DNA from 2 places in the Paeniglutamicibacter sp. NPDC091659 genome. Region 1 is predicted to be linked to the other one. Evidence: predicted binding sites of a transcription regulator. Region 1 holds the regulator's gene; the other holds the start of a gene.
What was found. Region 1 encodes LexA, which represses DNA repair genes until DNA is damaged. Its sites were predicted from a motif close to TCGAACANNTGTTCGA; they were not measured.
Positions count from the first base shown of each region.

Region 2: a site for LexA is predicted at 1,541-1,556, ahead of xsc (sulfoacetaldehyde acetyltransferase). Genes of this name have one in related genera too.

Region 1 covers NZ_JBIVTO010000013.1:54,175-57,585, reverse strand. Annotated here, with positions in the region: gene ACIQLF_RS19175 (ATP-dependent DNA helicase) at 1-1,354, shown strand, start outside; gene lexA (transcriptional repressor LexA) at 1,458-2,177, opposite strand; gene ACIQLF_RS19165 (LysM peptidoglycan-binding domain-containing protein) at 2,463-2,843, shown strand; gene ACIQLF_RS19160 (histidinol-phosphate transaminase) at 2,955-3,411, shown strand, end outside.
Region 2 covers NZ_JBIVTO010000003.1:134,343-137,753, reverse strand. Annotated here, with positions in the region: gene xsc (sulfoacetaldehyde acetyltransferase) at 1-1,494, opposite strand, end outside; gene ACIQLF_RS08200 (IclR family transcriptional regulator) at 1,687-2,526, shown strand; gene ACIQLF_RS08195 (AAA family ATPase) at 2,531-3,411, shown strand, end outside.

The DNA of each region.
Region 1 (3,411 bases):
CGATGCCGACGTGATCATCACCAACCACGCAATGCTCGCGGTGTCGGCGTTCGAAGGCTTGGCCGTGCTGCCGGACTTCGACACCGTCATCATCGACGAGGCCCACGAACTGCAGGACCGGGTGACAAGTTCGGTGACCCGCCCGATGTCGGTCAACATGGTGCAGACCGCCGCTTCGGCGGCCCGCAAGCATTGCGCGGTGAGTGTGGATGCACTGAACCAGGGTGCTAAGGCGCTGCAGCGCAGCCTCGAAGGCGTCCCCACGGGCCTGATGGCCCGCGGCCTCAACGAGGAACAGGAAGCCGCGATCAACCAGATCGCCGAGGCGGCACGCGTGGTGCTCTCCGATTCGAAGCCCGAGGCCAACGCGCCCGCGGACGGCGGACGGCAGATGGCACGTTCCCAGGTCATGTACCTGGTCGAGCAATGCACCAAGATGCTTGAAATGACCGAGGAACGGGAAGTCATCTGGGCTTCGCGCCCGGGGCATTTCAGCCCGGGGGAGGGCTACGTCCAGCCGGACGAGTCGAGCCAGCCCACCCTGAATGTCGCGCCCTTGTCGGTTGCCGGCAAGCTGCGCGAAGGGCTCTTCGACGGCCGCACTGTCATCCTGACCAGCGCGACGCTGGCCATCGGCGCGGCTTTCGAACCAGTCGCCGGTGCCTTGGGGCTGGTCGGTGACGGCGCGCCCACCTGGAACGGGGTCGATGTGGGAAGCCCCTTCGACTACCCCAAGCAGGGAATCCTGTATGTGGCCAAGCACTTGCCGAAGCCCGGGCGCCAGATGTCGCAGGAAATGATCGGCGAGATCGAAGACCTCATCAAGGCATCCGGGGGCGGGGCCTTGGCGCTCTTCACCTCGCGCCGAGCGGCGGAGGAAGCGGCCGAGATCCTGCGTTCCCGGCTGGACGTGCCGATCCTGTGCCAGGGGGAATCGAGCATGAAGGCCCTGGTTGACCAGTTCTCTGCCGAACCGGACACTTGCCTGTTCGGCACCATGACACTGTGGCAGGGCGTCGACGTGCCGGGCAATGCATGCCGCCTGGTGATCATTGACAAGATCCCATTCCCGCGGCCCGACGACCCGCTCTCCTCGGCGCGCAGCCGGGATGTCGCCAAGCATGGCGGCAACGGGTTCATGGCGGTGGCTGCGAGCCATGCCGCCGTCAGGTTGGCCCAGGGCGCTGGGCGCTTGATTCGTTCGGTCAACGACCGCGGTGTCGTGGCCGTCCTGGATTCGCGCCTGGCGACGGAACGCTACGGAAGCTTCCTGCGGGCCTCCTTGCCGCCGTTGTGGGCCACCCCGGACAAGCCGACGGTGTTGGCCGCGCTCGAACGGCTCAGCGAAGGCTAGGGGCAGCGCGGCTCACTTGGGAGTCCATGCGTCAAAACGTTAAATGAGTCAGGGGACGGTCGCGATGACCGGCCCCTGACTCGTTGAAATGCCAGTGACGTCCCTAAATGGAGCGCATGACCGAAACGACCTTGCCCATGACCGTTGCCGCGTCACCGAGGATCGGTTCGTAGCGGGAGTTCTGTGGCAGCAGCCAGGTGTGGCCATCGCGCTGGCGGAAGGTCTTGACGGTGGCTTCGTCATCGAGCAGCGCTGCAACTATGTCGCCGTTGACTGCCGTTTGCTGACGTCGCACGACGACCCAGTCGCCATCGCAAATGGCGGCGTCGATCATTGAGTCGCCGCTGACCTTTAGCATGAAAAGTTCGCCATGGCCCACGAGCTGGCGCGGCAGCGCAAACACGTCTTCCACTGCCTGGTCGGCGAGAATCGGGTTGCCGGCGGCGATTCGTCCCACCAGGGGGACCATTGCCGTGTCGGACGAGGTCGTCAGCTCAGAGACGTTCATGCCGTTCGCTGCCTTGAGTTCGGCCTGCCCGGAAACCACTTCAAGTTTCGTGTCGGTCTTGAGCTGCAATGGCAGCAGGATTTCCATGGCGCGCGGACGGCGGGGGTCGCGGCGGATGTAGCCAAGCTTTTCCAGCTGGCTCAACTGATGGGTCACGCTCGAGAGGCTGGCCAGGCCCACCGCGTCACCGATCTCTCGCATGGAAGGCGGGTAGCCGTTGGCACTGACCGAGCGCTGGATTGTTTCGAGAACCTTTTTCTGGCGAATTGTCAGGCTCTTCGCGTCACGTCGAGGGGTTCGTTGTTCGGTCGTCATTCTTTGTGCCTCATCCCGATCGTCGGCGGTTGGCCCGCGCGTTCCGCAATTTGTCGGTGCGGAGTGATGAAGTGAATTCACCGTTCCACATCACTCATGTTAGTGGACGGAAGCGGCGCTTTCAAAGATTTGTTCGAACCGATCTGGACACGTGTCGTTGAAAAGTGCTAGAAATAACTTACGAACTACGAACACATATTCGAAAGACGTGTTCGAACAATAGAAGCTTGTTCGACTCGCGGCCCGCTTGCATCGGCCCGTCGTACTCAAAGGAAAGGCAAAGACATGGCAAACGCTGCTCTCTCGGCCCCGCTCCACCTCGTTCCAGACCCCATCGCTTACCACGCCCCGCAGGAAGCTCCGCTGCGGTTGACTCGCCGGGGGAAATTCGTTTTGATCGCCATGCCGATCTTCCTGGCCAGCGTGGGCGTGCTCATGATTCTGGGCTTGTTCCTGTCGCCGGCCAAGGCCTCGGCCGATGTGCCACTGGGTGTAGAAGCCGTCAGCGTCACCGTCATCGAGGGCGACACCCTTTGGGGTCTGGCTCGCGAGTTCGCGCCCCAGTTGGACCCCCGCGAGGCCGTGCGCCAGATCACCGAGATCAACAACCTTGAGGGAAGCGTCCTGTTCCCGGGAACCGAGATATACGTTCCATCGGCACGGTAACTGCCGCGTTGCTGACGGCGGGTGTGACCCCCGCTTCATTGCGAACCGATTGTTACCCCGTTCCACATTGCTGATTCTGATGCCTTGCACCGAGCGCCCTAGACTTATGGGGTGAATGAACGGCTAAATCGCCTGGCAAAATTGCCCCTGCGAGAGAATCTTCAAGGTCTTGAACCATACGGCGCACCCCAGATCGACGTTCCAATCCAGCTGAACGTCAACGAAAACACCCATCCGCTGCCCGAGGCCGTTCATCGCGCAATCGTCGAAGAGGTATCCGCCGCTGCGCTGGGACTCAACCGCTATCCGGACCGTGAATTCACCGAGTTGCGCGAGCGCCTGGCGGCCTATCTCGGCCACGGCCTGAACGCCGAGAACATCTGGGCGGCAAACGGATCCAACGAAGTGCTCCAACAAATCCTGCAGGCATTCGGCGGACCGGGTCGAACGGTCATGGGATTCCCTCCCACCTATTCGATGTACCCGCTGCTGGCCAGCGGAACCGACACCGCCTACATCGCGGGTGTTCGCTCAGAGGGCTATGCCCTGTCCGCGGCCGACGCCGCGG
Region 2 (3,411 bases), on a different contig from region 1:
GACGACCGCGGTGACCGGGATGTCGTGGCGGACGGCGGTGAGGACCTCGCCCATGCTCATGGCCCAGGCGCCGTCGCCGGCGTAGGCGATGGCCGGACGGTGCGGGGCCGCGGCCTTGGCGCCGATCATGGTCGGCAGCGCGTAGCCGCAGTTGCCAAAGGACATCGGGGCGAAGAAGCTGCGCGGCTTCTCGAAGCGCAGGTAGCTGTGGGCCACCGAGTTGATGTTTCCGATGTCGGTGGAGATCATGACGTTTTCCGGCATGGCCTTCTCGAGTTCGCGCAGCACCTGGCGCGGGTGCAGCCAGTTGCCTTCCTCGCCCTCGGCCTCGGCGATCACGTCGAGCGAGTATTCGTCCTGCTCGTGGGTCCACTCGGAGAGCTCCTGCTCCCAGGCTTCCTTCTCCGCCTTGATGTTCGCTGCGCGTTCGGCCTTGGTCGCATCCGATGCCAGTTCGATGCCCTCGAGGCGCTTGGAGAGTTCGATGGCAACGGCCTTGGCGTCGCCGGTGATGCCCACGGAGATCTTCTTCACCAGGCCGAGCTTGGTGTGGTCCGCATCGATCTGGATGATCTTGGCCTCGGTGGGCCAGTAGGCCTGGCCATACTGCGGCAGGGTGCCGAACGGGCCGAGGCGGGTGCCGAGGGCGACCACGACGTCGGCCTGCGAGATCAGTTTCATGCCGGCCTTGGATCCCTGGTAGCCCAGCGGGCCCGCCCAAAGTGGGTGGCTGGCCGGGAAGGAGTCGTTGTGCTGGTAGCTGTTGACAACCGGTGCGCCCAGGCGCTCGGCCAGGGCCTTGCACTCCTCCACACCGTCGGCCATGACCACGCCGCCGCCGGAAACGATGACCGGGTTCTTGGCGGTCTTCAGCAGTTCGATGGCCTCGTCGAGGGACTTGGTGCCGCCGGCGCCGCGGTCGACGCGGCGCGGGGCCGGGATCTCGGTGATGGATTCACCGTAGAAGTAGTCGCGCGGGATGTTCAGCTGGGTCGGACCGTTTTCGCTCATCGCGCGGTCGAAGCAGCGTGCGGTGAATTCCGCCATGCGGTTCGGGTGGGTCACGTGGCCCTGGTACTTGGTGAACTCCTGGAACATCGGAAGCTGGTTTGCCTCCTGGAAGCCGCCCAGACCGATGGTGTTGGTTCCGGCCTCCGGGGTGATGATGACGACCGGGCTGTGTGCCCAGTAGGCGGCGGCGATGCCAGTGACGCAGTTGGAGATGCCGGGGCCGTTCTGGCCGATGACCACGCCGTGGCGGCCGGAGGCACGTGCATAGCCGTCGGCCATGTGGGCCGCGCCCTGCTCGTGGACCACGGGGACCAGGCGGATGCCGGCCGGGGCGAAGATGTCCATGGCGTCCATGAACGCGGAGCCCATGATGCCGAAGATGTCGGTGACGTCGTTGGACACCAGGGTCTCAACGAAGGCTTCCGACGACGTCATCTTCTGGGCTCCCTTGGTTACTTCGCGGGAAGCGGCCTTTTCGGTCATAACAACTCTCCTTCGGGGTATGGAAACCTCACCAACGGGCAAAGTTCCAAAAAATGGTTCGTTTTGTTCCCAAAAGCGGGATTAGTGACAAAACTATGCGACCCAAATCACATCCGTCAACCCCCTGTTCCATTTATTCTTCTCACTGATACGATTTAATGAAACTTCACACATCAGCAGATCGGACCAATCATGGAAAACCTCACGGAACCGGAACTCGGACCCGCGGGTGCCGTTGAAGGGGAAACCCCGGCCCTGCGGCTGTTCGCGTTGCTCGAGCTGATCACCACCCGCGACCAGCTCTTTACGTTGCAATCGCTGGTGGACCAGACGGGCCTGCCCAAGCCGACACTGCACCGCATGCTGCAGCAGCTGGAAGGCGCCAACCTGCTGACCCGGCAGAGCGACGGCCGGCACTACGGAACGGGCTCGCGCATGCGGCGCATGGCCGAAGACGTGCTGCTGAACGACACCCGCTACGGGACGCGCCACGCGATCCTACGCCGCCTGGTCGATGAGATCGGCGAAAGCTGCAACATCACGGCCCTGTCCGGCAACGAGGTCATCTACCTTGACCGCGTGGAAACCGACGAGCCGATTCGCGTCCATCTGGGCCCGGGCTCGCGCGTGCCGGTCCATTGCTCGGCCAGCGGCAAGATGATCCTGTCCCAGTTCGGACCCACGCAGCGCGAACGCGTGCTGGCCACGGGGGAATTGCAGCGCTTCACCGCCCACACGCTCACCGACACCGCCGCGATCGAGGCCGAACTCGGCCAGATCCGCCTGCACGGCTACGCGCTGGACCGCCAAGAGTTCCTGGACGGGCTGGTCTGCCTGGCCGTCCTGGTCCCGAACTCCTCGGGTCGCTCGAACCTTTGCGTTGCGGTGCAGGCGCCGATGATGCGCAAGAGCACAGACGACCTGATCAAGCTGCTGCCGGCCCTGCGCCTGGCCGCGGAAAGCATCGCCCGCATCGAGGACCATGCGGACCTGGGTGCCCCGGAATCCGAACCCATCGCGGTCGGGTGGTGAGGAAATGAACCAGATGCCGCCCCCGGGCCAGACCCTCGTTTCGGTGCGCGAGGTCTTCGGGATCGACAGCGACCTGCGCGTCGCCAAGTTCACCGAACGCACCGAACACGTCCCCGCCATCGATCCCGCCTACCGTTTCAACCGCGACACCACCCTGGCCATCCTGGCCGGCTTCACGCACAACAGCCGCGTCATGGTCCAGGGGTTGCACGGCACCGGGAAATCCACCCACATCGAACAGGTCGCGGCCCGGCTGAACTGGCCCGCGATGCGCGTGAACCTGGACGGGCACATCAGCCGGTTGGACCTGGTCGGCAAGGACACCGTGGTCATCCGGGACGGTCAGCCGGCCACCCAGTTCCAGGAGGGCGTGGTGCCCTGGGCGATGGTCCAGCCCATGGCCCTGATCTTCGACGAGTACGACGCGGGGCGCCCGGACGTGATGTTCGTGATCCAGCGCCTGCTCGAGCGCGAGGGCAGCTTCACGCTGACCGACCAGAACCGGGTCATCCACCCGCACCCCCATTTCAGGCTCTTCGCCACCTCCAACACCGTGGGCCTGGGCAACTTCAACGGCATGTACCACGGGGTGCAGCGACTGAACCATGCCCAGCTGGACCGCTGGAACATCGTCGCGTCGCTGAACTATCTCCCCATCGAGGACGAGGCGCAGATCGTCGCGGCCCGCGTCCCGGCGCTTGCCGACGCCCGGGGCATGGAGCTGATCCGCTCCATGGTTCAGGTCGCCACGCTGACCCGCGACGGCTTCGCCGCCGGCGACATCTCCACGCTCATGTCTCCGCGCACCGTGATCACCTGGGCGGAGAACATCTCGATCTTCCGCGACCCGGGCCTTGCCTTCCGACTTTCCTTCGTCAACAAGTG